Flammeovirga agarivorans: one gene and its partner. The protein of the gene in region 2 interacts with the protein of the main gene of each other region in a pairwise test. Links are inferred from orthologs where the notes say so. Each region holds a gene or a part of one and is shown on either strand. Other genes may lie near its edges.

The links.
Region 1: the proteins of pepT (region 2) and pepE interact in binary tests that used the Escherichia coli proteins (3 or more experiments, as listed by UniProt). The link is inferred for Flammeovirga agarivorans from one-to-one orthologs.

The regions. Positions count from the first base shown.
Region 1 is NZ_JABAIL010000002.1:461-15,742, reverse strand. The notes cover bases 9,071-11,802. They hold pepE (dipeptidase PepE), read right to left. Parts: upstream 10,931-11,802; coding sequence 10,211-10,930; downstream 9,071-10,210. Other genes in these bases: HGP29_RS04835 ((Fe-S)-binding protein), read right to left, coding at 11,518-11,802; HGP29_RS04840 (hypothetical protein), read right to left, coding at 10,944-11,435; HGP29_RS04850 (tetratricopeptide repeat protein), read right to left, coding at 9,071-10,037. In the rest of the region: HGP29_RS04900 (2-oxoglutarate dehydrogenase E1 component), read left to right, coding at 1-33; HGP29_RS04895 (GNAT family N-acetyltransferase), read left to right, coding at 46-480; odhB (2-oxoglutarate dehydrogenase complex dihydrolipoyllysine-residue succinyltransferase), read left to right, coding at 531-2,066; lpdA (dihydrolipoyl dehydrogenase), read left to right, coding at 2,197-3,591; HGP29_RS04880 (hypothetical protein), read left to right, coding at 3,758-4,627; preprotein translocase subunit SecG, read right to left, coding at 4,690-5,031; HGP29_RS04870 (hypothetical protein), read right to left, coding at 5,057-6,469; LPS assembly lipoprotein LptE, read right to left, coding at 6,559-7,086; HGP29_RS04860 (sigma 54-interacting transcriptional regulator), read right to left, coding at 7,079-8,407; HGP29_RS04855 (hypothetical protein), read left to right, coding at 8,633-8,863; more of HGP29_RS04850, read right to left, coding at 8,937-9,070; more of HGP29_RS04835, read right to left, coding at 11,803-12,318; HGP29_RS04830 ((Fe-S)-binding protein), read right to left, coding at 12,330-13,706; HGP29_RS04825 (type IX secretion system plug protein), read left to right, coding at 14,133-15,282. UniProt on the Escherichia coli protein: Hydrolyzes dipeptides containing N-terminal aspartate residues. May play a role in allowing the cell to use peptide aspartate to spare carbon otherwise required for the synthesis of the aspartate family of amino acids.
Region 2 is NZ_JABAIL010000001.1:272,384-287,919, reverse strand. Bases 7,676-10,661 are described here. They hold pepT (peptidase T), read right to left. Parts: upstream 9,789-10,661; coding sequence 8,562-9,788; downstream 7,676-8,561. Other genes in these bases: fabG (3-oxoacyl-[acyl-carrier-protein] reductase), read left to right, coding at 9,992-10,661; HGP29_RS01225 (hypothetical protein), read left to right, coding at 8,252-8,509; HGP29_RS01230 (AAA family ATPase), read right to left, coding at 7,714-8,097; HGP29_RS01235 (DcaP family trimeric outer membrane transporter), read left to right, coding at 7,676-7,700. Also shown: HGP29_RS01265 (DUF262 domain-containing protein), read right to left, coding at 1-703; HGP29_RS01260 (VOC family protein), read right to left, coding at 1,047-1,766; HGP29_RS01255 (hypothetical protein), read right to left, coding at 1,768-3,201; HGP29_RS01250 (Crp/Fnr family transcriptional regulator), read right to left, coding at 3,272-3,835; HGP29_RS01240 (DcaP family trimeric outer membrane transporter), read left to right, coding at 4,170-5,924; more of HGP29_RS01235, read left to right, coding at 5,955-7,675; more of fabG, read left to right, coding at 10,662-10,738; HGP29_RS01210 (porin family protein), read right to left, coding at 10,792-11,367; HGP29_RS01205 (hypothetical protein), read right to left, coding at 11,580-12,794; HGP29_RS01200 (TonB-dependent receptor), read right to left, coding at 12,885-15,536. UniProt on the Escherichia coli protein: Cleaves the N-terminal amino acid of tripeptides.

The DNA of each region.
Region 1 (15,282 bases), on a different replicon or contig from region 2:
GTTTCTGTAGCTTTCGATAAAGAGGACCTATAATATATATTAATCATGATTATCAAAGAAGTAGCTTTTAATTCTCCTGAACACAAATTATCAGTAGCATTACGTGATGAGGTTTTGCGTAAACCTCTTGGCCTACAATTTTCTGAAGAGGAATTATCAGAGGAATTCGATAGTTACCATTTAGTAGCGATGAATGATTCTGATGAGGTGGTTGCTTGCCTTGTATTAAAACCAATAACACCTCAAGAAGTAAAAATGCGCCAGGTAGCTGTTAGAGAGGATCAGAGAGGGAGGAAGTTAGGTTCTTTGATGGTTCAATTCAGTGAAGTTTTTGCATTGGACAACGGGTTTGAATTAATCACACTCCATGCAAGAGAAGTAGCTGAAAAATTCTACGTTAAGCTTGAATACGATAAAGAAGGAGAGCTTTTCGAGGAGGTAGGTATTCCTCACTATAAATTTAAAAAGAAATTAGTCTAGAACTATTGTGACGGTGCCGAGAAGGTGCCGTCACCTAAAAATAAAAAACTATGAGCTTACAAATGACTGTTCCAGCTGTCGGTGAGTCAATCACAGAAGTAACTGTTGCAAAATGGTTAGTGGAAGATGGCGATACTGTTGAACTTGATGATGTTCTTTGTGAATTAGAATCAGATAAAGCAACTTTCGAACTAGTAGCAGAAGCAGACGGAGTTATTACAATTTCTCCAGATGCACAAGAAGATGCTGTTTTAGAAATTGGTGCTTTATTATGTACAATTGAAGAAGGTGAAGGTGCTCCAAAAGCAGCAGCTACATCTGAATCAGCTCCAGCAGCAGCTGCGTCTGAAGGTCCTAAGGCAACTGGCGAAGTTTTAGATATGGTAGTACCTACAGTAGGTGAATCTATTTCTGAAGTGACAATTGCAACTTGGACAAAAGAAGATGGTGATTTTGTAGAGTTAGATGATTTATTATGTGAAATCGAATCTGACAAAGCTACATTCGAATTGACTGCTGAAGCACAAGGAATTCTTCGTGTAATTGCTCAAGAAGGAGATACTTTAGAAATTGGTGCTCCTATCTGTAAAATTGAAGTAATGGAAGGTGATGCTCCTGCAGCAACTTCTGATGCGGCACCTGCAGCTGAAGCTAGTGCGTCTGCTCCAACTTCTTCGAACTCAACATATGCAACGGGACATGCTTCTCCTGCTGCAGCAAAAATCTTAGCTGAGAAAGGTATCGACCCTGCAACAGTAAAAGGTACTGGTGTTGATGGTCGTATCACTAAAGAAGATGCAGAGAAAGCTCAAAAAACAGCAGCTCCTAAGAAAGAAGCTAAGAAATCTGAGGCAGCGGCAGCACCAGTTGCAGCTAATCCTGAAGATAGAGTACAACGTAGAGAGAAAATGACGGCGTTACGTCGTACAGTATCTCGTCGTTTAGTTTCTGTTAAGAATGAAACAGCAATGTTGACTACATTCAATGAAGTTGACATGAAGCCTGTAATGGACTTGCGTAAGAAATATAAAGAGATGTTCAAAGACAAGCACGAGATCGGTCTTGGCTTTATGTCTTTCTTTACTAAAGCGGTAACTGTTGCCTTACAAGAGTGGCCTGCAGTAAATGCATACATCGATGGTAACGAAATCGTTTACAATGATTATGCAGATGTTTCAATCGCAGTTTCTGCACCAAAAGGTCTAGTGGTTCCAGTAATCAGAAATGCTGAATCATTAAGTTTAGCTGGTATTGAAAAAGAAGTAAGACGTCTTGCTTTGAAAGCTCGTGATAACAAATTAACTATTCCAGAAATGGAAGGCGGTACATTTACTATTACAAATGGTGGTGTATTTGGTTCTATGTTGTCAACTCCAATTATTAATGCACCTCAATCAGCGATTTTAGGTATGCACAATATTGTGGAGAGACCAGTAGCTATTAATGGAGAAGTACAAATTCGCCCTATCATGTATGTGGCATTGTCATATGACCATAGAATCATTGATGGTAGAGAGTCTGTAAGCTTCTTAAAACGAGTGAAAGAACTTCTTGAAGATCCAATTAGATTACTATTGGATGTTTAATTGAATAAACATATGCTTAGGCTCATGCAGATCTTTGCATGAGCCATTTTAATTACACTACACAAACAAAGAATCTTGTCAGCTTACTGTCTTGATTCTGATACTTAAAAAACCTTGTAAAGGAACAGTTATGACATACGACTTAACAGTTATAGGTTCAGGTCCTGGTGGATATATTGCAGCTATCCGCGCAGCACAATTAGGCATGAAAGTAGCCTTAATCGAAAAATATAATACTCTTGGTGGTACATGTTTAAATGTTGGATGTATTCCTTCAAAAGCACTATTGGATTCATCAGAGTTATACCATCAAGCAGTACACCGTTTTGCTGAGCATGGTTTAGAAGCAGAAGCTCCAAAAATTAACTTTGGTAAAATGATTTCAAGAAAGGGTGAAGTAGTTAAACAAACTACTGACGGTATCGCTTTCTTGATGAAGAAAAATAAAATTGATGTTTACCACGGCTTTGGGTCGTTTGTAGATAAAAATACAATCAAGATTGAAGGCGAAGAGTCTAAGATTATCAATTCTCAAAAGACAATTATTGCAACTGGTTCAAAACCAGTAATGTTGCCGTTTATTGAATTTGATAAGAAAAGAGTCATCACTTCAACTGAAGCATTAGAATTAAAAGAAATTCCTAAGCACCTTATCGTAATTGGTGGTGGTGTAATTGGACTTGAGTTAGGTTCTGTATATGCAAGATTAGGAGCAGAAGTAACTGTAGTAGAATATGCAGACGCTTTAATTCCTACAATGGATGTTTCAATGGGTAAAGAAATCCAAAGAGTTCTTAAGAAGGAAGGATTTAAATTTAACCTAAAAACTAAAGTTGATTCAGTTAAAGTAGAAGGTGAAGAGGTTGTTGTTAAAGCAACTGACAAAAAAGGAAAAGAAGTAGAGATCAAAGGTGATTACTGCTTAGTTTCTATTGGTCGTCGTCCTTACACTGATAAATTGAACTGTGAAGCTATCGGTGTAAAATTAGACGATAGAGGTAGAGTAGAGGTAGATGAACATTTACAAACTTCTGTAGATGGTATTTATGCTATTGGTGATGTAGTAAAAGGTGCTATGTTGGCGCATAAAGCTGAGGAAGAAGGTGTGTTTGTTGCAGAGCATATCAACGGTCAAAAGCCTCATATCAATTATAAATTGATTCCTGGTGTTGTTTATACTTGGCCAGAAGTGGCGTCTGTAGGATATACTGAGCAAGAGTTGAAAGAATCGAAAAGAGCTTACAAGTCTGGTTCATTCCCATTCAGAGCATCAGGTAGAGCAAGAGCTTCTATGGATATTGATGGATTAGTTAAAGTTTTATCAGACAAAGAAACTGATGAGATCTTAGGAATGCACATCATTGGCCCTAGAGCTGCAGATATGATTTCTGAAGGAGTTGTTGCAATGGAGTATAGAGCGTCAGCAGAAGATATTTCTAGAATGTCACATGCTCACCCTACTTATTCTGAAGCAATTAAAGAAGCTTGTCTTGCTGCAACAGGAGATAGAGCATTGAATATGTAATCAACATATTGAAATAAATGAAAAGGCTGCTAGAAGTTACATTCTAGCAGCCTTTTTTTATTCTCAAACAAAGGAATGATATTAATTTTTTCAGAGTGGTAAACTGATTTAGTTATGTAGCGATTGATATAGGTTATTTTAAAACTATAACCAATTACTACTGAAAATGAGAAGCTTAAAATTCATAGTACTGTTTAGTGTTTTTTTATCTTTTTCTTTACTTGCTCAAGATGAAAAGTCAGGAGCAGCAGATGCATCTGCCAATGCAAACAACCCATTAGCCGACCTAAAGGCATTTAATATTCAGTTTAACTATCAAACCGGTTTAACTGGAGTAGACGGGATGAATATGGTTACTTCTTTTAGGTATGCTCAGCCTGTAGGTAAAATCCTTTTCAGAGCAACGTTGCCAACATTGACAGTAAACCGCCCATCAGATAACTCTTCAGTAACAGGGTTAGGTGATTTCAACTTATTTGCCACCTATTTAGCAACTTCCTCGTCTTCTCCTGTTCAGTTTGGTGTAGGACCGATGGTTTTTGCACCTACCTCAACAGCAGTTTCTACTGTTAGTGGTCCTGGAGGGAGTTTGGTCAATAATTATGATGTAAGTCTGGGTGCAAATAACTGGCAAGTTGGTGGAGCTTTGGTACTCTTCATTGCCAAATCAAAAATGTTTCAATGGGGAGGATTAGTGACATGGACAGTAGGTGTAGGAGAAGATTCTAAACTTACCGATAATCAAGGAAACGCATTGGATGCAGATGAAAATTTGGCTGCAATACAACCTTTTTATTTCTTTCAATTAGGTAAAGGGAATTATCTAAGAGGTGCACCCATTTGGACCATGGATTTCACCAATAGTAAATATAATTTTCCAATCGGAATAGGTTATGGTAAAGTACTGAAATTAGGGTCTACAGTTTTTAACTTGTTTATAGAGCCACAATACGCTGTATATTCTCAAGGAGTGGGCCAAAGTAGTTTTCAAATCTTCAGTTCCATTAATATGCAGTTTTATGGAGGTAAGAAATAAAAAAAAGCCATTACAAAACATACTGTTTGTAATGGCTTTTTTAGAATATCTTTTCTGATATATTATTCAGCAGGAGTTTCTGCTGGTGCTTCCTCAGGAGTTTCAGGAAGAGTAGTTGGAACAGGCATATCAGCTGCGTTCTCGATACTGTTTGATGTCTGGATATTTGCAGAGTTGTCTTTTGGAATAAAAATGTTTACACCAATTGACAATACAAATAATGAAATAGCCAACACCCAAGTTGCGTTTTCAATCCAAGTTGATGCTCTTCTCGCACCCATCATTGAGCTACTAGCAGCGCCCATATCACCTGTAAATCCACCACCCTTAGAATCTTGTGCTAATACTAATAAAGTAAGAAGCACTGCGATGATAAGGATTAGGATTATAAAAAAGTACATCATTGTATTGTAATGTTAATGCTTTATGTTAATCCTTTTTCAAGAATTCAATCCGTTCTGCAAAGAAACTAGCTTTATTTGGATTTTTCAAGATAAGATGTTGATAAATTGAGATTGCTTCGTCTTTTTTTCCTTGTTTTTCTAACAATTTGGCGAAACTCTCAGTTTGTGGAATACTATAACCTTGTAATGCCTGATCGGATAGGTCGATTTGTTCAAGATTTTGCTCCTCTAGATCTAATTCATTCTGAGAAATGCTAGGATGAACTTCAATAAAATTATCAATAATATTTTTTTGATGCCCTTTCTTGTCAACCTGAACAGGGTCAAAGTTGTTGAAATCAATGATGTTTTCGTCATTCATATTATCAACACTATGGAGGTAATCCTCATCTTTAATCGTTTCATCAAAGCTAGAAGTGTCATAACTAGGGAAGGAGTACTCAGTAAACCCATCCGAAGTCTCTTCTACTTTATTTTCCTCTTTAGATGTAATAGATAGAGTATCTGAATCGATATTTTCATCTTCAGATAAATCTTTTATGATCTCTTCTTCAGATTGTTTCTTAGTATTTAAAAACCCTTGGAAACGATCCATCATTTCTTCAGAGCTCATGATATTATTAGACTCATCTTCTAGAGAAGCCAATGGTGCATCATTTACTGCTGAATACTCATCTTCTGTTTGCTCTTCTTGGAAATCAGAGGCAGTTTCAGATTCAATGGTGTGGTTAGAAATGATTTCTTCCTCGTCATTTTTATCTTCTTCATTCATAAAAGAAGTGGGTTCTGACCCTTCAGGTTGTTCTTGTTGAGCTGAAAGTTTAGCTAATTCTGCTAAAATTTCATCTGCAATACTTGTATCAACTTTTTGTTCTACCTCTTCAGTTGATTGTAAATCTTCAGCATGTTCTAGATCATTTAATATTTGATCTTCTAAAGTAGCTTCATCAACTTCTTGTGTGTCAGAAATGAAATTACTTTCATCTTCTGCTGAATCAACTATAGAATCATTATCCTCATCAGGAACTTCTTCTTCAATGACATGATTTGTTGAAGCTTCACTTTCGTTAGTGATATGCTCTAAAATATCATCTACTTCTTCATTCTCATCACTTATAGATAAGTAATCATTGTTATCATCTGATAGTTTATCCAGTGTTTCGTGTTCATCACTTTCAATCTCAATTCCGGAAGTATCGGGAAGATTGATATCACTGTCAAATGTTGTATTTAAATAAGCTTGAAGAGAAGGTCGGTGGGTAACATAAGCAGCAGCACTCTTCACATATTCGGCTTTACCTTCTTCAGCTTTAGCTAAAAGCACATGAAGGGCAGCGAAATAAGGATAATTTTCGATAGCTGCTTTAATATCATCAATATCTCTATAAGAAACCGATTGTGGGTTCTTAAGCCATTTTTCAATCAAAGTTAGATCCACAGTAAGTATTAAAAAAGTAGTGTGATGGGGGATTCATTATAATTGGATATGGACAGTATAACCATCCATATCCAAATATACATTAATCTTTACCAATCTGCTAGTGCTTTTTGGAAAGTATCGTAGATAATTTGCTCGAAAATCACGTCAATTGCCTCTGTTTCGACCTGTTGAACGGTTTGGTTACCTGGGAAGTCATAGAAAAATGAGAATCCTTGGTCAAAACTTTTTTCATCATCATAGTTGTTGATAAAATTGGTTTTTACAGTGATCGTTAAACGTTGTTGTTGCGTTTGCTGACTCTCGCCACCACCAGGAGATACAGGGGTGACTCTATAACCTGTTATGGCTCCACTAAATTCAATGTCGCCTTTTTGACCTTGAGGGGCAGGTAATAAACTTGTGTTTCTTAGAATATACTGCGTTAAGTCATCAGTAAACTGAAAGGCCATGGTTGCAGGGCCATCAGAAGCCTCATTTGTGTAGGGCTCAATAGAAAAAGTTTTGATCCTAGGGTCTATATTGACACCTGAGAATGTGAATTTCACACCTGTACAAGCGGATATTGCTAAAAAACAGATGATTAAATATTTATAACTGAATTTTATGTTATTCATCAAGTTCGTATTGTTTGATTTTTCTATAAAGTGTCCTCTCTGAAATCCCAAGATCTTGTGCAGCGTACTTTCTTTTGTTGTTGTTCTTCTGAAGTGCTTTAATGATCAATTCTTTCTCTTTCTTCTCAATTGAAAGTGATTCCTCTTCTTCTTTTACCTCAACCATATTATCGATGTCGTAAGTATTTTCAGAATACTCATCATCATTTGTTATAATAATTGGTTGTTCTTGTGTAGGAGGAGTTGGAGGGGTATATTTCACAGAGGTGGTATTAGGTCTTACCGTTAAACCTGTTTCACCTGACATAGGTACTGTAGTTGATGATGTTTTGTGTTCATCAATTACACTACTAAATAATTTAGGATTTTCTTGAATGACCGTATTCGCATTAGTTTTACCTTGTGCTAACTGAAGAACAATTTTTTTCAAATCATTCATGTCCTGTCGCATGTCGAATAAAACCTTGTATAAAATATCTCTTTCATTTAATCCCTGATCTTCATTCTCTAAAACTCTAAGTTTATTACTAGTAGCATGAGGGAGATATTTCTGCATCGTCTCTAGAGTAACAAGACGGTTTAACTCAAGTGCAGACATTTGTTCTGCCAAATTCTTGAGCTGTCGAATATTTCCGGGGAAAGGGAAATTGATAAGTACGTGTTTTGCTTCTGGAGTAAGCGATAAAGGTTGAACGTGGTATTGTTCAGCAAAATCTGTAGCAAATTTTCTGAATAAAAGTTCAATGTCATTACCTCTTTCTCTTAAAGGAGGAACTTGTATAGGTACAGTATTTAAACGGTAGTAGAGGTCTTCTCTAAATTTTCCTTTTTGGACGTTTTTAAGAAGATTTACATTGGTCGCAGCAACGACCCTTACATCCGTTTTTAATACTTTAGAAGATCCAACTCTAATAAATTCTTTATTTTCGAGAACCCTTAAAAGTCTAGCTTGAGTTTCCACAGGCATCTCACCAATCTCATCTAGGAAAATTGTTCCGCCATCTGTTACCTCAAAATATCCTTTTCTAGTTTCATTTGCACCTGTAAATGAGCCTTTTTCATGACCAAAAAGCTCAGAGTCTATTGTTCCCTCAGGAATTGCACCACAGTTAATAGCGATGAATTTACCATGTTTTCGGGCACTTAATTGATGTATTATTTTTGAAAAAGATTCTTTACCGGAACCACTTTCACCTGTAATCATTACAGTCAAATCAGTGGCTGCTACTTGAGCTGCTACTTGAATCGCATGATTTAAACTAGGTGCGTTTCCTATAATACCAAATCTTTGTTTTATTGATAATAATTCTCTATTCTCCATCAAGGGTAAAATAATTTTTTTATCGTATGACTATTTGTCATGACAAAATTACAATAATTTATTTATGATTGATAGAAAAGAATAGCTAATACCAAGTTTGATGACCAAAGTCTGTGTTAATTTTTTTTAAATGGTAGCGAATTTATGCTAATCGTTGAATTTTTTTTTTCTACTTTTGTCACGTATCGAATTTTTACCTAATTTTTAACCTCGTATTAACCAGCCATGTCTTTCAATTTCAGATCAAACAAACTTCTTTTAGGATTGTGCATGAACAAAGGGAAATCTATGCAGCATCTTGCTAAAATTATGGGTTTACCGCTTTGTACTTATGATTTAAATCAAATTGCAAAACAATTCGAAGATGAAGGTTTGGTTACCAACCTAAATATCAGCCCAAAGGGAACTTTTGCTGATGTGACAGATTTAGGTCTAAACAAGATAAACGAATTATAAAATATATATAAGATATTAATATATGAAATGAGAATTACTACTTTTAAGCCTGAGGTTATTACCTTAGGCTTTTTTAATTCCCTATCCTTCCACAAGTTCTACTGTATTGATATCTAGCCTCGGGATTGCCTTGTTTTGCGGCCGTTTCCCAAAAGATACAAGCCTTATCTCTGTCCTTTTTGTAGAGGAAATAATGCCAGCCCAAATAATAGTTTACTTCTTTTTTATAAGTAGGGTGATTTACCAACTGCATAAACATATCTTTGGCAAGTTCATATTGTTGATTATTCTGATAAGCGATACCAGCCTCTAAAACAGCTCTTTCTTTATAATTTTCATTATTGATAGCTTTTTCATAAAAATCACCTGCCTTAGCAAAATCCATTTTTAAATCGCCTAGTGATTTCCCCAACCAAAAGTAAACTGCATTAGGATTTGATGAATATTCTAGAGATTTTTCGAGATAATCCGTTGCTTTATTTTCTAGTCTTCTTAGAAAATATGCTCTGCCTAAATAGTAATAAGCATCTGAAAGTAATTGATTGTCTTCTTTGAATTTATGTAAGTTAGGTTCCAGGTAATCTATTGCTCTATTTGCTTGTCTTTTTGAGACATAAATGCCTGCTGTAATAATATCTGCTTGATCATGTGCATCTAACTCTGTTAGCTCTTTTACATCGAGCATAGCTTGGTCAAGATGCATTTCTTCAAGGTTTATTTTTGCGTTTTCATACGTAGACGCTGCCAGTTTACTCTGGCGTTGGACGAAAAAAGACACAATTCCAATCATTACCGCAGCGTAACCCGCTACCATTAATGGCATCCATTTCTTTTTGCTCTTTTTGTCTTTAGCTTTTTCTTGCTCAAGATCTTCTTTTATTTCTTCTCTCTGTTTATTGCGTTCCTCTGAATAACGGTTTTCTTCTTGAGCTGAAGTGTTTTCAGTAGTATATAGGTCTTCTTGTTGTATACCATAATCGTAACGAAATCTTTTGCTTTCGTTGATCAACGTATCATATGCTTCATTGATTTGCTTGAATTTCTCTTCAAAGCTTTCGTTATTTCCATTTACATCAGGATGGTATCTTTTGGCAAGGCTTAAGTAAGCCTTCTTAATCTGTCGTTTGTCAGCCCCTTTTTCTATTCCTAGAATTTCGTAGTAATCTATTTTCATTTTTTGAAAAACTTATAAGAAGAATGTGGTGGGTTAATAGTGTAATAAAATGTAAAGATTCACAGACCTTGGTTTACAAATGTAATGTATTAAGAATACAAATTGTAATTTATCAATTTAAGTATATTTGTATTTTTACGGCTATAACAAATATAAAGTTATAGCCGTGAATATTATTGTTCCATTAGAAATGTGAAATCATCAGATGGTTGCAGTTCGTATGGAGTTTTATCTTTTTCGAAAATTCTAGCAGAAAGAGGCCCTTCTAACGTTATTTTATTTCCAGAAACATGAAGCCAAGACCCCTCTCTTAGACCTACAACTATCTGGTCATTGTAAGCATGGAATTCTTTGATTCTCGTTTCTCTTGTTTCACCCATATGTTTAGAATTTGGATCAGGATCCAAATAATGGGGATTTAAATTGAAAGGTACTAGAGCTAGTGCATTTAGCGTTTTTGGATGAACAATAGGCATATCATTGGTCGTATTAATTGTAAGACCTGTGATATTTGAACCTGCACTTGTTCCCATATAACGTAATCCTTCACTTACTTTAGATTGGATAACATCGATAAGGCCCTGATTAATAAGTTGATCAAGTAGGACAAAAGTGTTGCCTCCCCCAGTGAAAATGGCTTTAGCTTCTTCTAATGCCTTTTTAGGATTATCAAATTCATGTAAACCACGCATTTTGAATCCTAACTCATTAAATTTGGTTTTAGCAACGCTGGTATATTCGTCATGAGAAATACCTCCAGGACGGGCAAATGGAATAAAGATAACTTCTTCAATTCCATCAAAAAATGATTTGATAGCATCTTCACAATAAGCTAAATAGCCTTTACCATGAACGGTAGAAGTACTAACAATCAATAAATTTCTTTGATTCATTATTTAGGTTTAATTAGGCTGTAACAAAATATCTTTTTAACCAAGAGTTTCCAGCATCAACAATCCATTTCGATTTAAAGTCTCCAAGATTAAGTACTGTATTGTCAAAAATCTTTGTAGTAGGGGTGATAGTGCCTTCCGAAACTAGTTGTTTCGCTTCGTTTAATTTGAATGTTGCAACTTCTTCCTCTTGTAAGTATGCGATGGTTGTTCTTTCAAAAAGAGAAATATTTAAATGCGATTCAATCTGTTTGATAACGCCTACACATTTATCAATTGAACAGCCAGAAGCAGCAGCGGTATTTTCATCTACTGCGATAACAATAAATTGATTGTAAGGGATATCAAAACTACTTTGTAAATCAGAACCGTGTGCGTTCCAAGATTCTGTGAACTGTAGTAACGAGTTTTTGATAAGAGTGATTTCTTCTGAAGTAAAAGCTCTATTTGATTGATATATCCAAAGGCGTGATGAATCCGCTAGTGTGTCTAAATTTTTGTACATAATTCTTTTTTTTCGCAATATAAAAAGAAAAAGCGAGTGCATAACTAATATACACTCGCAGTAATAGATTCTAGAGACTTGATTAAAGCCCTTTTGAAGAAGCAACAAGCTCGGCAATATCCATTACCTGAACTTCTTTTTCTTTCTCTTTATTTTTTATGCCGTCACTCAGCATTGTCATACAGAATGGACAGCCTACTGCTACAACTTTTGCATCAGTTTTTAGTGCTTCTTCGGTACGTTCGATATTGATATCTTTATTTCCAGACTCAGGTTCTTTGAACATTTGAGATCCGCCAGCACCACAGCAAAGGCCATTTGTTTTGCAACGTTTCATCTCAACAAGGTCAGCATCCAATGCTTCAATTACACTTCTTGGAGCCTGATATACATTGTTTGATCTGCCTAAATAACATGAATCATGGAAGGTAACTTTTTTGCCCTTATAAGCATTGCCGTCTTCCAATGTTAAACGTCCTTCATCAATTAAAGATTGCAAAAACTGAGAGTGATGCAATACTTCGTAATCTCCCCCTAAGGCTGGATATTCATTTTTTATCGTATTGAAGCAGTGTGGACAAGCAGTAACGATTTTCTTTATTTCATAAGCATTTAATACCTCAATATTTTGCATTGCTTGCATTTGAAATAAGAATTCATTTCCTGCTCTTCTTGCTGGATCTCCTGTACAACTTTCTTCAGGTCCTAATACAGCAAAGTTAACATCTACCTCATTTAATATTTTTACAAAAGCTGTAATCACTCTTTTATATCTATCATCATAAGAACCAGCACAACCTACCCAAAATAAAACCTCAGGGTGCTTGCCTTGTTCTACCATTTCGGCCATAGTAGGCACTTTTAGAAAATTATTTTCAGCCATTTGTGTTGTTATTATGCGTCTTGTTCTTCAGTTTTTGTTTTCTTGATTTCTTGCGTACGTAGTTCTTCTCCCCATTTAAAACGGTCACTAGCAGCAAATGCCCAAGGAGCTTGGTTATTCTCAATGTTTTGGAAGACCATATTCCATTCTTGTGGTGTTCCAGATTCCTCCATAGCGACATATCTTCTCATGTCTAAGATAATTCCAAGGGGATCTATATTGATAGGGCAGGCTTCAGCACATGCATTACATGATGTACAAGCCATTAATTCTTCTTTGGAAATAAAGTCTCCGTATAACGATTTTCCGTCATCTTGGAAAGTTCCGCCATTGGCATCGATGTTTTTACCAATTTCTTCTGCTCTGTCTCTAACGTCCATCATCACCTTCCTTGGAGATAATTTTTTGCCAGTAATATTTGCAGGACACTGTGATGTACAACGACCACATTCTGTACAAGAATAGGCATTCATTACATTCCTCCATGAAAGATCCTGAACGTCTTTTGCACCAAAAGTGGGCATTTCATCAGATTCTCCAGCATCAGTGTTATCTACCGGCATACCAAGCATGATCTTTACTTCATTGGTAACAGAATCCATGTTGCTCATTTGTCCTTTAGGTTCCATCTTAGCAAAAAATGTATTCGGGAAGGCCAAGAAGATATGAAGGTGTTTAGAGTATGTGACATATACTGCAAAAGCAAAAATACCTAAGATATGTACCCACCACGCTGTACGTTCAATCGCTACTAAAGCTGTTTCTGATAAACCTGCAAAAATGGGAACAAAGAATTGTGATACAGCGAAAGTACCTACAGGAGGGTAGTGCTCATTTCCTAGTGTTTGCAATACTGCATCTGTAGCATTCATTGAGAAAAGCATTGTCATTAGAATTATTTCCGCATATAAGATGTAGTTGGCGTCTCTATAGGGCCATCCTTTCATCTCGTCCATGTGAAATCTTGGGATTCTTAATGCATTACGTCTTATTAAAAAGATAAAACAAGAAACTGTTACCAATAAGGCCATAACTTCAAAAAAGCTACCAAGGAAATGATAAACTCCTGAAGGAATAACATTTGAAAAAATTCGGTGTTGACCTGTTAAGCCATCAATTACTATCTCTAAAACTTCGATATTGATAAGAAGAAACCCTGCATAAACTGCAAAGTGCATGATGCCAACCACCGGACGATCAAACATTTTTTGTTGTCCAAATGCTAATCTGAACATGTTTGCTAGTCGTTTGTTTTTGTCTCCTTGTACTTCTATGTCTTTTTTTCCAAGTTGTATATTTCTATAAATGAATCTAGCTCTTTTGGTTACAAGATACCCTGTTAAACCGATTGCAGCCACAAAGAGTAGTTGTTGCACAATCTGTATCATAGTGTCTAAAAATTATTGTGTGTTTATTGTTTATTGTGTAACTCTCAAATACATAAAAATGTTATGCAAGCAGAGTATTTTTTACTAATAAAGTAGATTAAAAAGAGATTTACAAATATTTTGTTATAATCTTGGCGGTAAATATAAGTAAGCAGTTTTGGAAAAATCACGTATCTGATTAAAATATTGTGATTATTACACTTATTGAGAATAATTCTAAATTGAATAATCATTCATTTATTTTTGTGAAATATAATTATTCTTAGTTCAGTTTTACTTTCTAGATTCAATTAAATCTAAGTATTTAGGATATGTATATTAAGATGGGAGATTTCGTTTTAGAGATTTTATTTTATTTAAAACTTGTGGTAGTAATAATGATAAATAAATCTTCTAAATTGATGACTGCCATAAACTAAAATAGCAATGACAAGAAAAAATATATTTATACCATTCACTATAATTTTACTGTTACTCTCAATTACAGGATATGGCCAAGCCAATAAATGGGAGTTAGTGACACTGGACAGTTATAAGAATAAGAACATCAAATATGCTGATTTTACATATGACCCAAATGTCAGAACTGTGCAGTTATATGCCGTTGGTGGAGATCAGTTAAACAAACAACTTAACCTTCCTTTTGTCTTTTTGAATAAACGAACACCACTTGTTTTGGAATTTGATGTGTTTGGTGATGATGCAGATTATTACGAAGCCGAAATAGTTCATTGCAATAGAGATTGGACACCTTCAGAGTTGCAGCCAATTGAGTTTATGAGAGACTACAATTCTTTCAAACTAAATGAATTCGATTTTTCAATGAGTACAAAGGTCCCTTACGTGCATTTTATATTTCAGTTACCACAAGTTAAAATGTCTGGTAATTATGTGTTGAAGGTCTATAAAGAGGGGAATAAGAATGATCTAATCATCACAAGAAGATTTTTGGTAGCTGAAACAACTGCAGCAATTGTGGGTGAGGTAGTAGATAGAAACGGTAGTGAGAGAAGGTACAAACAACAAATAGATTTTAAAGTTAATTACGGTGACCTTACGGTAGTGAATGCGATGAGAGATTTTTCTGTAGCTATTTTACAAAATGGAAGATGGGATAACTCTATAGAAAACCTTAAGCCTAGATTTATTCGTGGACATGAGCATATATTAGACTATTCATATGGAAATGGGGAGAATACCTTCTGGGGTTTAAATGAATTTAGAGTTTTTGAGACAAGTAGTCTCAATGGTGGAGGAGCAACAGTGTCGTCTGTAGATGTGATGAAAAACTTCAATAAGGTTAGATTGCATGAAGACTTAATAAGAAATGGTAAAGCTTTCAATCAGCAAAGAGTAGATTATAATGGAAATTATCTGATTTATGCATCAGGGAAAAGAGATCACTGGTTAGAAGCTGACTATATGGAAGTAATTTTCTCACTAAAGGCAGAAACGCCTTTCCCTGGAGATGTTTATGTGTATGGTGGATTTTCGGAATGGCAGCTGAATGAAGAATACAAGATGGTTTATGATGATAAGGCAAGAAAATATTTTGGGTCGGCACTACTAAAACAAG
Region 2 (15,536 bases):
CTATAGATTCCCATCTTTTAGCTTGATAATTAACTAACTTATTTGTTGGTAATGCTCTTAGATGATGTGCTTTAATAATATCACTACCCGAAAGTCGAACACCTCCTGTATTTTGAGTTTCAAAAAATGTATATGCAAGATCTTCTGTCGAAGTAATAATTAAAGTAACATTAACTTGATTAAAATCGATACTTTCTAATAATTGTGGATACTCTTTAAATTCAAAAATATCACTATTCTTAATAGCTTTTAAGTAGGATAAGTTTCTTTTAATATTATCAATACTTATTCCTGAAGAATATTGAATATTACTTTTAAAATTCTGTGAGACTAATTTCTGTATTAATAATGAAGTCGTAATTCTTTGCTGCCCATCTATTATATTAAGTTGCTCGGAAGCTTTATCATGATGTAAAATAATACTTCCTAGGTAATAAAAAGGCTTATTTACATCTTCATTTTTCTGATAATCAATAAAATCCTGTAGTAACTTATTAAGCTGTTTTTCCTTCCATACATATGGTCTTTGATATTCAGGAATAGTAAGTTGACCATTTAATGAATAACCGTTTATTATTAAAGGCTTACTTCTACAATTCAAAAGGCTTTGTAAAGTACAACTATGTACAATGACATCTTTTTGATTAATGTCACTCATTGTATTTACATTCTCATTTTCTAGGGTAATTTGTTTAATTTCCATAAGGTAATAAATAGTATTGCTCAATTAGATAATAAAAGAATTATCCATGTAGGGTAAAATAAAGCAATACTATATCAAATATTAGTATAAGTTTAGACAATAGTATTCTCAATTAAATAAATTGATATTATTAATGCAATACGAATATTTTAATAAATAATATCTATTTGTTTAATTATTGACAAAATTGTTATGAAGCCTATAACAACTTAATTAATAGACAATAATAAAAATAGTGGGTTAACATTAAATAGAATATTGTGTATTGTTAAGAAAGAAAAGAAACCTTAAACTAAAACACATTTCCAATTGTATGAAAGAAAAAAACACGATTATTATAGATCTACACCTCTTTCAAATAGAAAAAAGCTTCGCCTGAATCATCACTTACTAATACTCTATGATCTTCGGTGTGGATTATTGTTCCCCCTTGATCTAATACCTGTTGTTTCACTTTAGACAGACTTCTTACCCCAAAAGTACATACCCAATACTCGTACTTCCCTTTGTAGAAGTTGGGTACTTCCAATATATCAGCAATATGTCTTTCCTTATCATCAAAAATATGGTAAGTATCATCACTAATTTTATGAAGTTGCCAATTAAAAATACCTTGATAAAAAGGAAGAACTTTTTTCGCATCTGAGACATGCAAATCATTCCATACCAATGTATTTTCTTTAGCCTTAGTCCGAGTATTCACTAAATAATTTCCTTCATAAACTGTAAAACCTGCTCCCTGTGGATCCCGAATTAAGGCCACTTTACCAAAATAATCCAACTCTTGTTCTAGTTCAATAATTCCTCCTAACGTTCTAGCTAAAGATACCGTCTTTTCAACATCATTTACTTGGATATAAGACATCCAAAAATGAGGCATCTTTAATTGTTTAAACTTCTCTGGTGTTTCATATAACCCTATCACAGGCTGGTTCCCTAAATAGGCAGTTTGGTAATCATATTCGTTTTTGAATTTCCAGTTGAAAATAGAGGCATAGAATTCCATTGACTTATTGGGATTATACGTCGATAAGTCAGCAAAAATAAAATGATTGGGTTGCATGTTATTGGATAGTTTTAGTGATGTTATTTACTTTTAATACAGAAGCGCCTGAAAGATTTAATTCTTTACTCACACTATAATAGTCTCCAGAGCTTGGTACCATATCTTCGTTGTTATCTACCACAAAAGTGATATAACATTTACCTTGGTGCAGATATGTAAGAGTGAACTCCTGATCTCTATAATCAATTTCAGGGAAAAGGAGTACTTCATCCATAACAGTTTGTTCAATATACCCATAAGCAGATTTGAACGAACCATCCTTATTTGTCAACGGAACTCTAGATAAATACACCTGAATATTTTTATCAGCACTAAGGTCTTTTCTTTTAAATTTTAGCTGTAAAGATGCGATGTTTTTTATATCCGAAATTTGTATAGGATCTCCAGCCATTTCACCCAATAAAGCGTAATCAAAGTTTTCGTTTTCCATCATATAACTAGCAGATGTAACGATAGGATAAGCTTCTCCCCAATCCTGTAAAGGCATTCCTGTTGGAAACTTTTTCACTACCTCTTTACTTGGAAAATTATATTTAGCAGCTGCATCTTTTGCCAAATCCTGATGTTCCCTTTTCCCTTCAAATTCAATGTGCTTGCTTGGAGATTTTAATCCCATTTTGCTAGTATACGTTAACATCTTCATGGTATCCTTAGTAAAGGAGATTTTTACCCACATAATCTGTTTTCCTCCATAAGCATCAACAAAGACATACTCGTTATTATCCACTTCAGTTAATACAAAATAACTTGTTCGATAGATTCCTCCTAAAATTCCTCCATTTCTAAGCATAATTGTTTTTACGCCTTTATACTTTGCGACAAAGAAAGTATTGAATAAGTTACCCATACTTCCTCCTTCAAAAAGTCCATGAACTTGTGAACTATTTATTGCTCTAAAATCAAAAGCAAACCATGGAATATCCCTGCCTAAAAGATGTATTTTTCCTACCCAATGCCCTTGCATCTTTTCTAGAAAGTCAAACCCTTCTACATCAATATTAATTGCTTGTAAATCTGGTGCAACAAAAGCTGTTGAGGTAGTATCAATAGTATTTAGTGCCTTCTCAGCATCTGTAATTTCTAATTGAAAACCATTCTCTGCCCAACGTTGAATAGCTAACCGTTCTTCCTTTTCGATTAACCCCGTTGTTGGCATGGGATCAGCTTCATTATTAATGCGTTTCACAAGGTCTCTTGTCTTTACTGCATTGACCACATTTTCATAATTGGTTAGATACAAGTTTCCTGAAGGTCGCTTACCGGAATGACATACAATACAGTTGCTATTAATAATTTGCTTTATCGTACCATTATAGGATATATCATCTATCGATATATCGGGATCAATAGATGAAGTTTCAACGCTTTTACATGCAGCGATAATGATAAAAAGCAATGAAGCTGAAGAGATGATAATTTTATTTAGATTCATAGTTTTAATTGATGTTCAACTACAAATGTCTAGTAATCTTTTGGGACGTCTTTTGATATAGATCAAAATCTTATTTTCCTGCTCTAATCCTACTTAGCGTCTCTTGTGATATACCTAAGAAGGAGGCAATATGACCTAATTTAATACGCTGTTCTATTTTTGGAAAGTACTCTTCTAAAATCTCATATTTCTCTTTTGCAGATAAAAATGACCAACTCTTAGAAAACTGATCCAAAATTGACAAGATTTCTTCTGACAATAGCCTTGCAAAATTCCCAAAAGTGGGAAAATCATAAATTAGTTTTTGGTAATCTTCATAGCTAATTCTATATAAAGTGCAATCTTCCAAACTTTCAATATTTTCAAAACTCGGCTGCTGTGTATAGAAGCTATACCATGACGTAATAAACATATCTTCGATATAAAACCACGAACTTACTTGTCTACCATCATGATAATAGAAGTTGTGCAAAACACCTTTCTCCACATAATACAGATACTTTGCTCTCTGGTTTGCCTCCAATAAAATCTCAGACTTTTGAGTTTCAATCTTTACAAAATCTTCTTTTATTCGTAATTCCAGTGCTTGATCAATCGTTATCTTTTGTCCAATTTTTTGAAGAAGAGTAAGCATTTAATGTAGTTATATTAAAGAAAATGATGAGTGCCTAATCAAATTAGTAATTGAGCTTGAATATAAAAAAACTGATTAAGAATCGTCTTATTTTAATCAGTTTTAGTAAGGTGTGAAATGTAGCCCCACCGGGAATCGAACCCAGATCTTAAGCGCCGGAAGCTTACGTACTCATCCGTTGTACTATGGAGCCATATTTTTATGTTTTGCGAATATACTACCTCCTTTACATAGTAACAACCATCAAATTTTCTATTTCTAAAGAAAATGAAGTATTTTTAATTGAAACTTCTTCAAGTTTAATATTCTATTCTGAGAAAGACTCTCGTTATCAATGACATTTGATTTTAAGAACTATACATTACTCTTTTTACTATTTTTTCTTTCTACACTGCAAACTAATGCACAATGGATGAGAGCTGAGGTAAATCAGGACGTCTACCTAAGAGATTATGCCGATAAAGACAGCAGAATCATTATGTCTATGGAAAAAGGTCGCGGTCTTTTAGCCCTTCCAATTAGTAAAGATGATGTCTATATACGTATCTGGGACTACCAAACGGGTAAAAGAGGCTATGCTTACAATAAGTATATCACTCTTATTGATACCTTGGTTAAGGGAGACCTCACCAACTTAGAAGTGAAAGGTTCATTAAAAAGAGGTGGTACTACGCTGCATATTGAAAATACTGAAAAGCAAGATGTACATGTTGAAATAGATCAAGTTCCTTATGCTTTAATGCCTTATCAAGAGATCACTCTAAGACTAAAAAGTGGAGATCATGGCATATGGATTAGTAAGGATGGTGCTTTCCCTTTTTGGGGAAACCTTGGTTTAGCAGACAGTGCTGAATATGTTTTGAAGATTGCGAACGAAGAAGATGTTTTAATAAGTGAATTAAAACCAATCTATAGCATGCAAGATACCGTTCGGATGGAATTTCATCATGTCGATACGGTAAATATCACTCCTAAAGTAAAAATTGATACCGCAAGAATTGTTACCAACAAACACCCTCAAGATCTGGAAAAAGCAAAGTCTACTGTAGGGTTGAGAGGATACGTAAAACTCAATTCAATATTTGACTTTAATGGGCTTTCTGATGTGGATCGTTTTGTCCCTGTAGAAATACCTGTGGGTGATGTTAGGAACACACAAGATAGAGGGTTTTATATGGGGGCCAGACAGTCAAGACTAGGATTCTCATCAAAAGTAAAAGCAAAAACGGGATACCTCAATTTATATATTGAAGGTGATTTTGCAGGAGGAAATACCAGTCAAATGTATTTCCGGTTACGACAAGCCTATGCAGAATACGGATACCTTACAGTAGGACAAACATGGACGACTTTCTCGAACTTAGAAGCACTTCCTTTAACAGTAGATCGAGAAGGCCCAAATAGTAGTGTGGCTATCCGACAAGGAATGATCAGATATGAAAAGAAAGTAGGTGACAACCAAAATGTTTTTGCGGTTGCTGTAGAGAGTCCAACTATCTTATTTACCGATTCTGTAGCAATCGATCAAAGGCAACTAGCTCCTGATGTGGTTTCAAGATACAAATGGACTTATGCTGATGGACACCTACAAGTTTCTGGATTGTTTCGATTGCTTTCTTACACCAATAAAAATGATAATGTAAGCAGTGAGGTCGGCTACGGTATCAATCTCAGTGGAAAACAATACCTCACTGACAATGAAGATAACATCTTGTATTTCCAAGGGATTTATGGAAAAGGGATTAGTCGATATGTCAGAGGGTTTAGAAACTATAATTTTGATGCATTTTTTAGTCCAGAAGGAAATATATTTATTCCTCAGACTGCAGGTGGGTATTTCTCTTTGGAACATCATTGGTCAAAAAAGCTATTTAGTAATATTACTGCAGGAGTTACATGGTTAGAAACAGCCAATTGGCAAGAAGATAATGCCTACCAAAGCAGTTATTATGGTAGTTTCAATAGCTATTGGTTTGCTTTTGATAGAATGCAATTGGGGCTTGGCTACATTTATGGTGTGAGGAGAAACAAGGATAATGAAAGAGGTTATGCTTCTCGTTTTCAAATGTACATCAGATACGACATCTAACTTTGTAATACTTTATTGATCTTTCGATTTATGCGATCACTTTCTAATATATTCACTTTATTTCTAATCCTATTGAGCTTTGTTGCTGAAGCACAGTGGATGCGAACATCTGTGGATCGCACAACCTACTTAAAAGGATCTACCTACATCGATAGCCCTGCATTACTGAGGTTAGAAAAAGGAAGAGATATTCTTACTTTGCCTTTAGACTCTGCCGAAACTTATATTAGAACTTGGGATTACATCTCAGGAAAAAGAGGATATGTATATAAAAATGATATCACATTAATTGATACTCTAGCTAAAGCAACACTTGAAGACACCACCAATAAAAGGTCAGAAAATAGAGATGGAGCTTCGGTAAGAATAGAAAATGAAACCGGAGAGTCCATTATTGTTGAGATCGACCTTATTCCCTATCCTTTAAAAGCTTACGAAGCAGTACGTTTATCATTAAAAAAAGGTGAACACGGTTTTTGGGCCTACAGAGATGGAGCATTACCCTTTTGGGGAAATATTGTATTGCATGATAGCAGTGAAAATATACTCAAGATTGAAGAAACAGAAGGTGTCATTATCGCTGATATTGAACCTATTTTTCACCAAAGAGATACTGTTGTCGTTGAGCAACATCACAATGAAGTGATCCAAGTAGCGAAACTTCTAAAAGTGGATTCCACTAAAATTGTTGATAATAAGCACCCTCAAGACTTAGAAAAAGCTACTACTCTACTTGGAATTCGTGGTTATGTAAAATTAAATGGATTATATGACTTTAACGGATTAACAGGAGTTGGAGGATTTGCTCCCTATAATATCCCTGTGGGAGATGCCAGTACCAAACAACCCGGATTTCACTTAGATGCAAGGCAATCAAGAATAGGTATGTCCTCTCGTATCAAGACCAAAGAAGGGTTTATTCGTTTCTATGTAGAAGGTGATTTTGCAGGAGGCGGAACAGGAATAAATTACATGAGGCTTCGACATGCTTATGTTAGCTACGGATATTTAACTGTAGGACAAACTTGGTCCACTTTTAATGATCTTGCGACTACCCCATTAACTGTCGATAATGAAGGACCAAGTACAGGTTCTTCGACAAGACAAGGATTAATCAGATATGAAAAGAAAATTGGTAATACAGAAAATGAATTCGGTGTAAGTATAGAAACACCAACAAGGACATTTACAGACTCCATCGCCATCGACAGAAGACAGAAGTACCCTGATTTTGCAGGAAGATACAAGTTTGTTTTACGTCATTCTTCATTGCAAATTGCCTCAATTCTTCGTTTTATATCTAGTTATAACATGAATGAAGACATCGTAACAAAACCTGGATTTGGTATGATGGTAAGTGGAAAAGTCAACCTTAATTTATACAATAAAAACAACCATATCTATTGGCAAGCTTTAGGTGGAAAAGGGATCACAAGATATGTTTCTGCCTTCTCTAATTATCAGTTAGATGCAGTACCCAACCCCAACGGTGAATTGTATATTCCATTGAGTATGGGTGGATATATCGCATTGGAACATTACTTCACAAAGAAGTTTATGATGAATATTGTTTCAGGGTTTTCATGGATAGACAATGCCGATTTTCAACCCGGAGAAACCTTCGAAAAAAGTTATTACAATAGCTTAAATGGTTTCTGGTTCCCATTTGATAGAATGCGTGTTGGTGGGAGTTATGTACAAGGGCAACGTTTCAATAAAGACGGCCAAAAAGGGCATGCCCAACGATTTCAATTTTATGTAAGATATGATATTTAAGAGAGCTATATTACTATAAAAGTATATCAAATCTCTTGGCCATTTCATCCATTTTTTGACGAGGGACGTTATGTGTAGATCGACTACCATGTCTGTTTTCGACAATCAGTGTACTAACGATATATTGGTACTTTTCTGCTAATTCGAAATACGGAATCATTTCATCCTCAGTTGTAAAAGTATTCGAAACAATCACTAACTCTTGTCCTCTTCGCATACAGTACTCTGTCATTTCCTTACACTTTTTATGTGCATTACTGAGCTGAGATGGGTTGAACTCGTATTCTCCTTTCTCATTCAACATAAAATCATCTGCTTCAATAGAACCTCCTAAGGATTCCGCTAATGTTGTTTTACCTGAACCCGGTAATCCTCTCAATAGTAGTAATCTTCCCATAACTAAAAAATAACATTGAATTCTTACTATTTATCAATATAACCTTTAACTTTAATTGGAGAATATTGATGGACAGTTATTTCTGTTTTATTTGATTTCTCTAATCACGACAACCCCAGAACCAAATTTAATCGAATACCTATACTTTTTAAATATGATCAACCTCCAGCACATCACTTTCAATAAACTCTCGCTGATACAGAAGGCTGAGATTGTACAATACTTTTCCGACCTGCTGAGTACCATGAATCAATTAGGAAAAAAATATGAACTATACAATTACGATGGGACTTATATTCAGGTACAATATAAAACAGATAACTTATTAGAAAACGAGATTGAATCGATCATTGAATACGACAAACTAATACCGTTTTGTCCTAAAATAGATTGGAAAAAGTTCTTAAAATAAAACTACCTTTTCAATACTATTAAAAAGGTAGTTTTAAGATTGATTATATCTTTTACTTCGTTGCTACCAACTCAGCAATTTTTACAATTACTTTCGTTGCTGCTTCCATTGTTGGAACAGGAACATACTCATAACGGGCATGCATGTTATGTCCACCTGCAAAAATATTAGGACAAGGCAATCCCATAAATGATAAACGAGCACCGTCAGTCCCGCCTCTAATAGCTTTCACATCAGGCTCAATATCCAAGGCTTTCATTGCATCTAATGCAAGATCTACAATATGCATGTTAGGCTCTACCTTTTCTTTCATATTGTAATATTGATCTACCATATTCAATTCAACACTATTCATACCGTATTCATTTCTGAATGTACCGACAAGTGCTTTCATATGGTCTTTTCTTGCCTCAAAAATTGTTCTATCATGATCTCTGATAATGTATTGAAGTTTCGATTCTTCTACACTACCTGTCATCGTTAATAAGTGATAGAAACCCTCATACTTTTCAGTCGTTTCTGGTGTTTCACTATCTGGAAATTTTGTTGCAAACTTAGCAGCAATATTCATTGAGTTCACCATCTTACCTTTTGCAGTACCTGGGTGTACATTTTGCCCTCTGAAAGTCACCTCTGCATATGCTGCATTAAAGTTTTCATATTCAAACTCACCCATTGGACCACCGTCCATAGTGTAAGCCCATTCTGCACCGAATTTATCAACATCAAATAGATCAGCACCTTTACCTACTTCCTCATCTGGAGTAAAGCAAATTCTGATTTTACCATGCTTTATTTCAGGATTTTTCACCAAGTAATCCATGGCTGTCATGATTTCAGCTACACCTGCTTTATCATCAGCTCCTAAAAGCGTTGTACCATCAGTGGTAACAATCGTCTGACCTACATATTGCTTGATTTCTGGAAATTCTTCAGTAGATAAAACGATACCTTTTTCTTTATTTAAAACGATATCTTCTCCATCGTAATTTTCCCATACCTGAGGGTTTACATTTTTACCTGTAAGATCGGGAGTTGTGTCTACATGGGCTACAAAACCAATGGTAGGAACTTCTTTATCTACGTTCGATGGTAAAGTTGCCATCACATAGCAATTCTCATCGATAGTTACCTCTTCTAAACCTATTTCTTTCAATTCCTCAACCAACAAATTCGCTAAGTCAAACTGTTTTTTTGTACTCGGAATTTGCTCCACACCTGGAACAGATTCAGTATCAATTTTTACGTATCTTAAGAATCTCTCTAATAATTTTTCCATGGAAGTAATATTTCATTTTTACCGCACCAAAGATACAATTCAAAGTGAATACTTGTTCGTTTTAGTTGTTAGAAAATGTCATTGTTCTAAAAACAGGAAAAAAAGTGTAATTAATCGTATGATAAATGGTAATAAAACTTGTTCATTATATCTTTTTTGTATCTTGCGGACTGAATTAATTCTATAAACTAGAAACACACACCATGAAACTGCTAGAAGGCAAAAACGTTTTGATTACTGGTGCGTCTAAGGGTATTGGACGCGCAATCGCAATTCGTTGCGCGGAGCATGGCGCAAATATAGGCTTCACTTACCTTTCAAGTGTAGAAAAAGGTGAGGCATTAGTAGCTGAGCTTGAGGCTTATGGCATCAAAGCTAGAGGTTACCGTTCAGATGCATCTCAAATGGAAGCGGCTGAAAAATTAATTGCTGATTTCACATCAGATTTCGATTCATTGGATGCGCTTATCAACAACGCAGGTATTACAAGAGATACACTTTTAATGCGTATGTCTGAAGAACAATTCAATGATGTAATCAGAGTTAACTTAAACTCTGTATTCAATATGACTAAAGCAGCTACTAGAACTTTCTTAAAGCAACGTAGCGGTTCAATCATTAATATGAGTTCTGTTGTTGGTGTTTATGGTAATGCTGGTCAAGCAAACTATGCTGCATCAAAAGCAGGTATTATTGGTTTCACACAGTCGGTAGCTAAAGAATTGGCTCCTCGTAATATTCGTGTTAATGCTGTTGCTCCAGGTTTCATCGAAACTGAAATGACAGCTACTTTAGATCAAAAAATTAAAGACGAATGGTTGGCTGATATCCCTATGAAAAGAGGTGGTAAGCCAGAGGAAGTTGCAGATCTTTGCGTATTCTTAGCTTCTGATATGTCTACGTATATCACTAGACAAACTATTCAGTTGACTGGTGCAATGAAGAGTTAATCTTTATTTTTATATAGCAAAAAAGGCTGTCTCGTAAAAAAGACAGCCTTTTTTTATTTATGACGAATTTTAAATAATGTACCAAGAGTAATGGAATGATAGTTATTTGATTCTTGTACCATAATTACTTCATACTCTAAACGTAAAGCAAGAAAATTTGTAACACTAAAATCACTGCCCACACCCAGTAATACATCCTGAGATTTTACCTTATTAAGGTATGTGTTTACATGATTTTCATAAATCAAAGTATAGTAGTTTCGATGACTAAGAAACACTACTCCAGCTTTAACAAAAGCTGAAAGCCTCCCAAAGGAATAACGTCCAATTCCGGTAAAATCCCACCCCTTTTTATCAGCATTTAAAACATATAAATCGGTTTGTTCTGAAACATTTCCCAAGAAACGGTTTCCTAACTCAAATCCTAAATATTTAAATTGATATCCAATAAAAAGTTTACGAGTGGTAGACACTCCTTCTACTTCATATCTTTGCTGCCAAAATTCAATATCGTTTTGATTAATAAGTGAGGCTCCTCCACTAATTCCAAGATAAACCTGTGCATTAATCGATGTAGTTGTTAATAATATAGTGATGATAATTAAGTAATAGTATTGGTTATTCTTCATACTATAACTTAACTATTCGTTCACTGCATCACAATAAACAACTATTTTTCAGATAGTTATTACTTACCAAATACAATTATTCCGTAAAATTATTCAATAAAAAACCCTAGGCTAATTCTATTAACCTAGGGTACTCACTGATTTGGTCTTTGCGAGTTTTTAGTATTAGCTTAGGGTAATTATGCTATACCTTTTTGTATATCATCTATGACTTACTCACAAGTTTCACAGTCATCAACATAAGCAACTTCTGTATCAACAGACTCAGCTGTGTAAGCAGATACTGTTAATTCGTTGTTCATTACGTTGTTGATTGTAACATCATTGTGAACGTCAAATCCTTTCTTAGCGTTTACAACTTTTACATTGATGAAGTTACCTTTAGCACCTTCTCTAACTCTGAAAGCAGTAGTTTCACCAGCAACACCTTCAACTGTTACGTTAGTAACTGTAGCTTTAGTGTAAGGCTCAGCTGAGTTGTTTTTAGAGTTGTTGTCAATTTCAAAACCTTTATCGAAAGATCTTGAAGCATCATGAATTACCCATAAGTTCGTTAATGAACCAACGTAACCATGTGCCCAGTCAAATGAATCATCTTCACAACCAACTGAAACTAAGTTCTCACCACTTACAGTACCACCGAACCACTCAAGGCCATCATCAGTACCTTTGAAAGCTTGTAAGTTTGATAATTCAGTACCTGAACCTACACCTGAGAAAGTAAATGCGTTGTGCTCTGACTCATCACCATATTTGTAACCAGAGAATTCAACTCTTACGAAAGTTAAGATACCTGAATCATCAGAATCGTTTGTACCACCATAAGTAACGTTTGAATCAACTTCTGGAGAAGCTTCACCGTTAGCATCGCCATTATTAATTGTAGCTCTACCGTTAAGTAATAAACCACCCCATGCACCTGGAGTTTTATCTTTAGAAGTGAAAACGATCATGTTTTCCTCTGTACCTTGCGCGTCAATTTTTGCATCTTGTAAGACCATTAAATATGAATCTGATGCTTGTGCTTCAATTACTGTGCCTTCAGCAATAGTTAAAGTTTTACCAGCTGGAACTTTAACAGCACCTGTGATAGAAACATTACCTGACCATGATAATTGATTGTCAGCTAAATCTCCAGCAGTGATTGTTAAATCAAAATCACCAGAAACCGAAGTACCTGCGTAATCAGTACCTTTTGCCCATGATGGTAAATCACCAGCACCTGTACCTGCACCATTCGATACAATTTTACCTGCTGCTAATGCTTGATCTTGAAGTCTAGCATCATCATCTGTACCAGTTGAATCTGCAGGAGTATCTCCGTTAATGTTGTCATCGATAGGTCCTGTTACATCATCAGAATCACATGATATTGTGAATAAACCAACTAATGCGATAAATGCAGCTGTTTTAAATTGCTTTTTCATAATTAAAAGTTGTAAATTTGTCTCGAGAATTAAAATATTAATTTTTAAAGGAGAGGTCGTAAGTTCCATTTACTTCCTCTTTTTTTTATGCTAAAAACTGTATTTGAAGCCTAACTTAGCATCAACTCCTTTCTTATAAGTTTCAACAACACCTTGTGTTCCGTTTGTGAACTCTTGCTCAAGAGTAATGTCTGGGTTTAAGATGTTTTTCACTGATAAGTCTAAGCTGATTTTTTCACCAATTTTATTCTTCCAAACAAAGTTTAGTGTTCCATAAGATCTTTCGTAGATATCACCAGCACCTTGTGAACCTGCTGCTACAATTCTATCACCGAATGTGTTGTAAGTTACAGTGAAGATTGAAGTTACATTATCACTAAAAATGTTTGCTTCGTGTGATACATTTGCATTCACCATATAAGGAGATGCTCCGTACATTGCTCTTTGCTCGTTTGTAAACTGACCAGCAGAACCGCTTAAGTCTGTTTGTGAAGTTAATAATGTAGTATTGAATCCAACATTTGATCTAGATAACCACTCTCCTCCATTTTGGAAGATATTTGATAATCTTTTGTTTAATTCGATTTCAACACCAGCAACATGCGAAGTACCTGCGTTTACATAAGTAAATTCTGTAATCGCTGACGCTTTTGTTACTAACTCGATTGTATTGTCAATTTGCTTAGCAAATACACCTACTGAGAATAATTCACCTGAGTTAGGGAAGATCTCATACTTAAGATCGAAGTTCAATACATCTGAGTTTTCCAAGTTCGGGTTACCTACAATCTTCTGACCGTTGGCAAAAGTGAAACGGAAAGGAATTAACTCTGACATCATTGGACGAATAAGAGTCTGTGATGCTGCTAAACGGATGTTTGACTTTTCATTAAGCGAGTATTTGAAGCTCAATGATGGTAAGAAATTACTAGTTTCTTTGATATTTAAATTGTCTGGAGCGTTAGGATCTGTAGTTCCTTCGTCTTTGTAAGCTACTTCTTGGTAACCTTGCTCGAAACGAGCTCCAACATTCATTTTTAATTTTTCAGGAACGATCTCATAACCATAATCTGCGTAGAATGCATTTACATTCATCACTGCATTAAATTTAGTATCGTAACGAACAATTGGCTTGTAAGTTAAAGTACCATCTGCAAAGTTTTGATCTAGATCTTCTTGAGGGTTATCAATATCGATTCTTGGAGGAACACCTTGGATACTTAATGTAGACATCCACCATTCGAAAGTTCTGTCTTTGAATGACCCGTTGTAACCTACTGATAAATTACTTCTGTAAGTATCATTGTATTCATTGTACTCACCAAGACCGTAAGTTGCTCCAATTCTTGCTGACCAAGTATTCTCGTTCATATCTGACCAGAATCTATGAGAGTCATCTGGAGCATTTGCGAATAGTTTACCTGTAAATTCACCATTTTCATACTCAAGATCTCTATATGTCAACTGACGTCTATCTGGCTCTTGTGATCTTGATTTAGAGTAACCAGCGCCCCATGATACTGTTAAGCGATCGTTTTCGCCGAATTTATGATCACCAAGTAATTGATGAATATTTACTGTGTTTTGAGTATAAGTATTACGCTCTCTAAAGATTGGCTCTTCTCTACCTAATTCTTCATGCTTACCTTGTAAGTCTAACACACTGTTAGCTGACTCATTGATGAAGATATTATTGAATGAGATTTGATTCTTATTGTTGATCTTGTAGAACATATTACCCATTGCGGTTGTGTTTGTAGAGTAGATATATTCTTTTGAGTCGTAGTTGTTAATTGTAGTACCTTCTGCTCTGTAAGTTCTTTTTACACCTTCTCTGATTTCATATTCGTTATCAAATGAAGCTGATGCAATAAAACCGAAAGCACTTTCGTCACCAAATTCGTAAAGGTTACCACCTGCAGCACTAAAGCTCATGTTAGGACCTGCCGTTTTATATGTTGGTGAGAATGAGTTGTCATATGAGTTAGGAACTTCTCTGTTGTACATTTCTGTAGGTAAAGCTCTACCATTACCTGAAAAACCTAACATTTCCATATCACCATCTGCAAACGTTTTAAAACCATTTCCAGTAGCGATAGAGTTATAAGCTCCTGATAAGCCTATTGTGAAAAATCCTTCATCTGGATAGTCTTTAGTAACAATATTTACAGTTGCACCTGCAAAATCACCATATAAAGAAGGATTAAACGTTTTGTTGATATCAATATTTCTAACAACATCTGTTGAGAACAATCCCAAGTCAATTACTTTTTTGTTAGGGTCTGTAGAAGGAACTACTAAACCATTAACTGTTGCGTTGTTATATCTATCACCTAAGCCTCTAACGAAAAGACCTCTACTTTCTACCTTAGTAACACCTGTTACATTGGCTACAGCGTCTTCAGCATCTGAAATACCTTTTACTGACATCTCTTCAGCACCAATTGCTTGGATCATTACATCAGAATTCTGACGCTCTACCATCAAAGCACCTGCTGATTCTGTATTTGCTTTCGCTACGATTTCAACAGCCTCAAGCTCTTGTGCATCTAAAGGAAGAGAAAAGTTAACTACAACTTCTTCTCCTTCTACTACTGAAATTTCTTGAGTTGTTTTTTTGTAACCGATAAATGAAGCTACTAAAGTATAATTACCTACAGGAGCGTTAAATTGGAAGTTACCAAAAATATCAGTTGATGCACCAGTTGTTGTTCCTGATAAAGAAACACTCGCACCGATTAC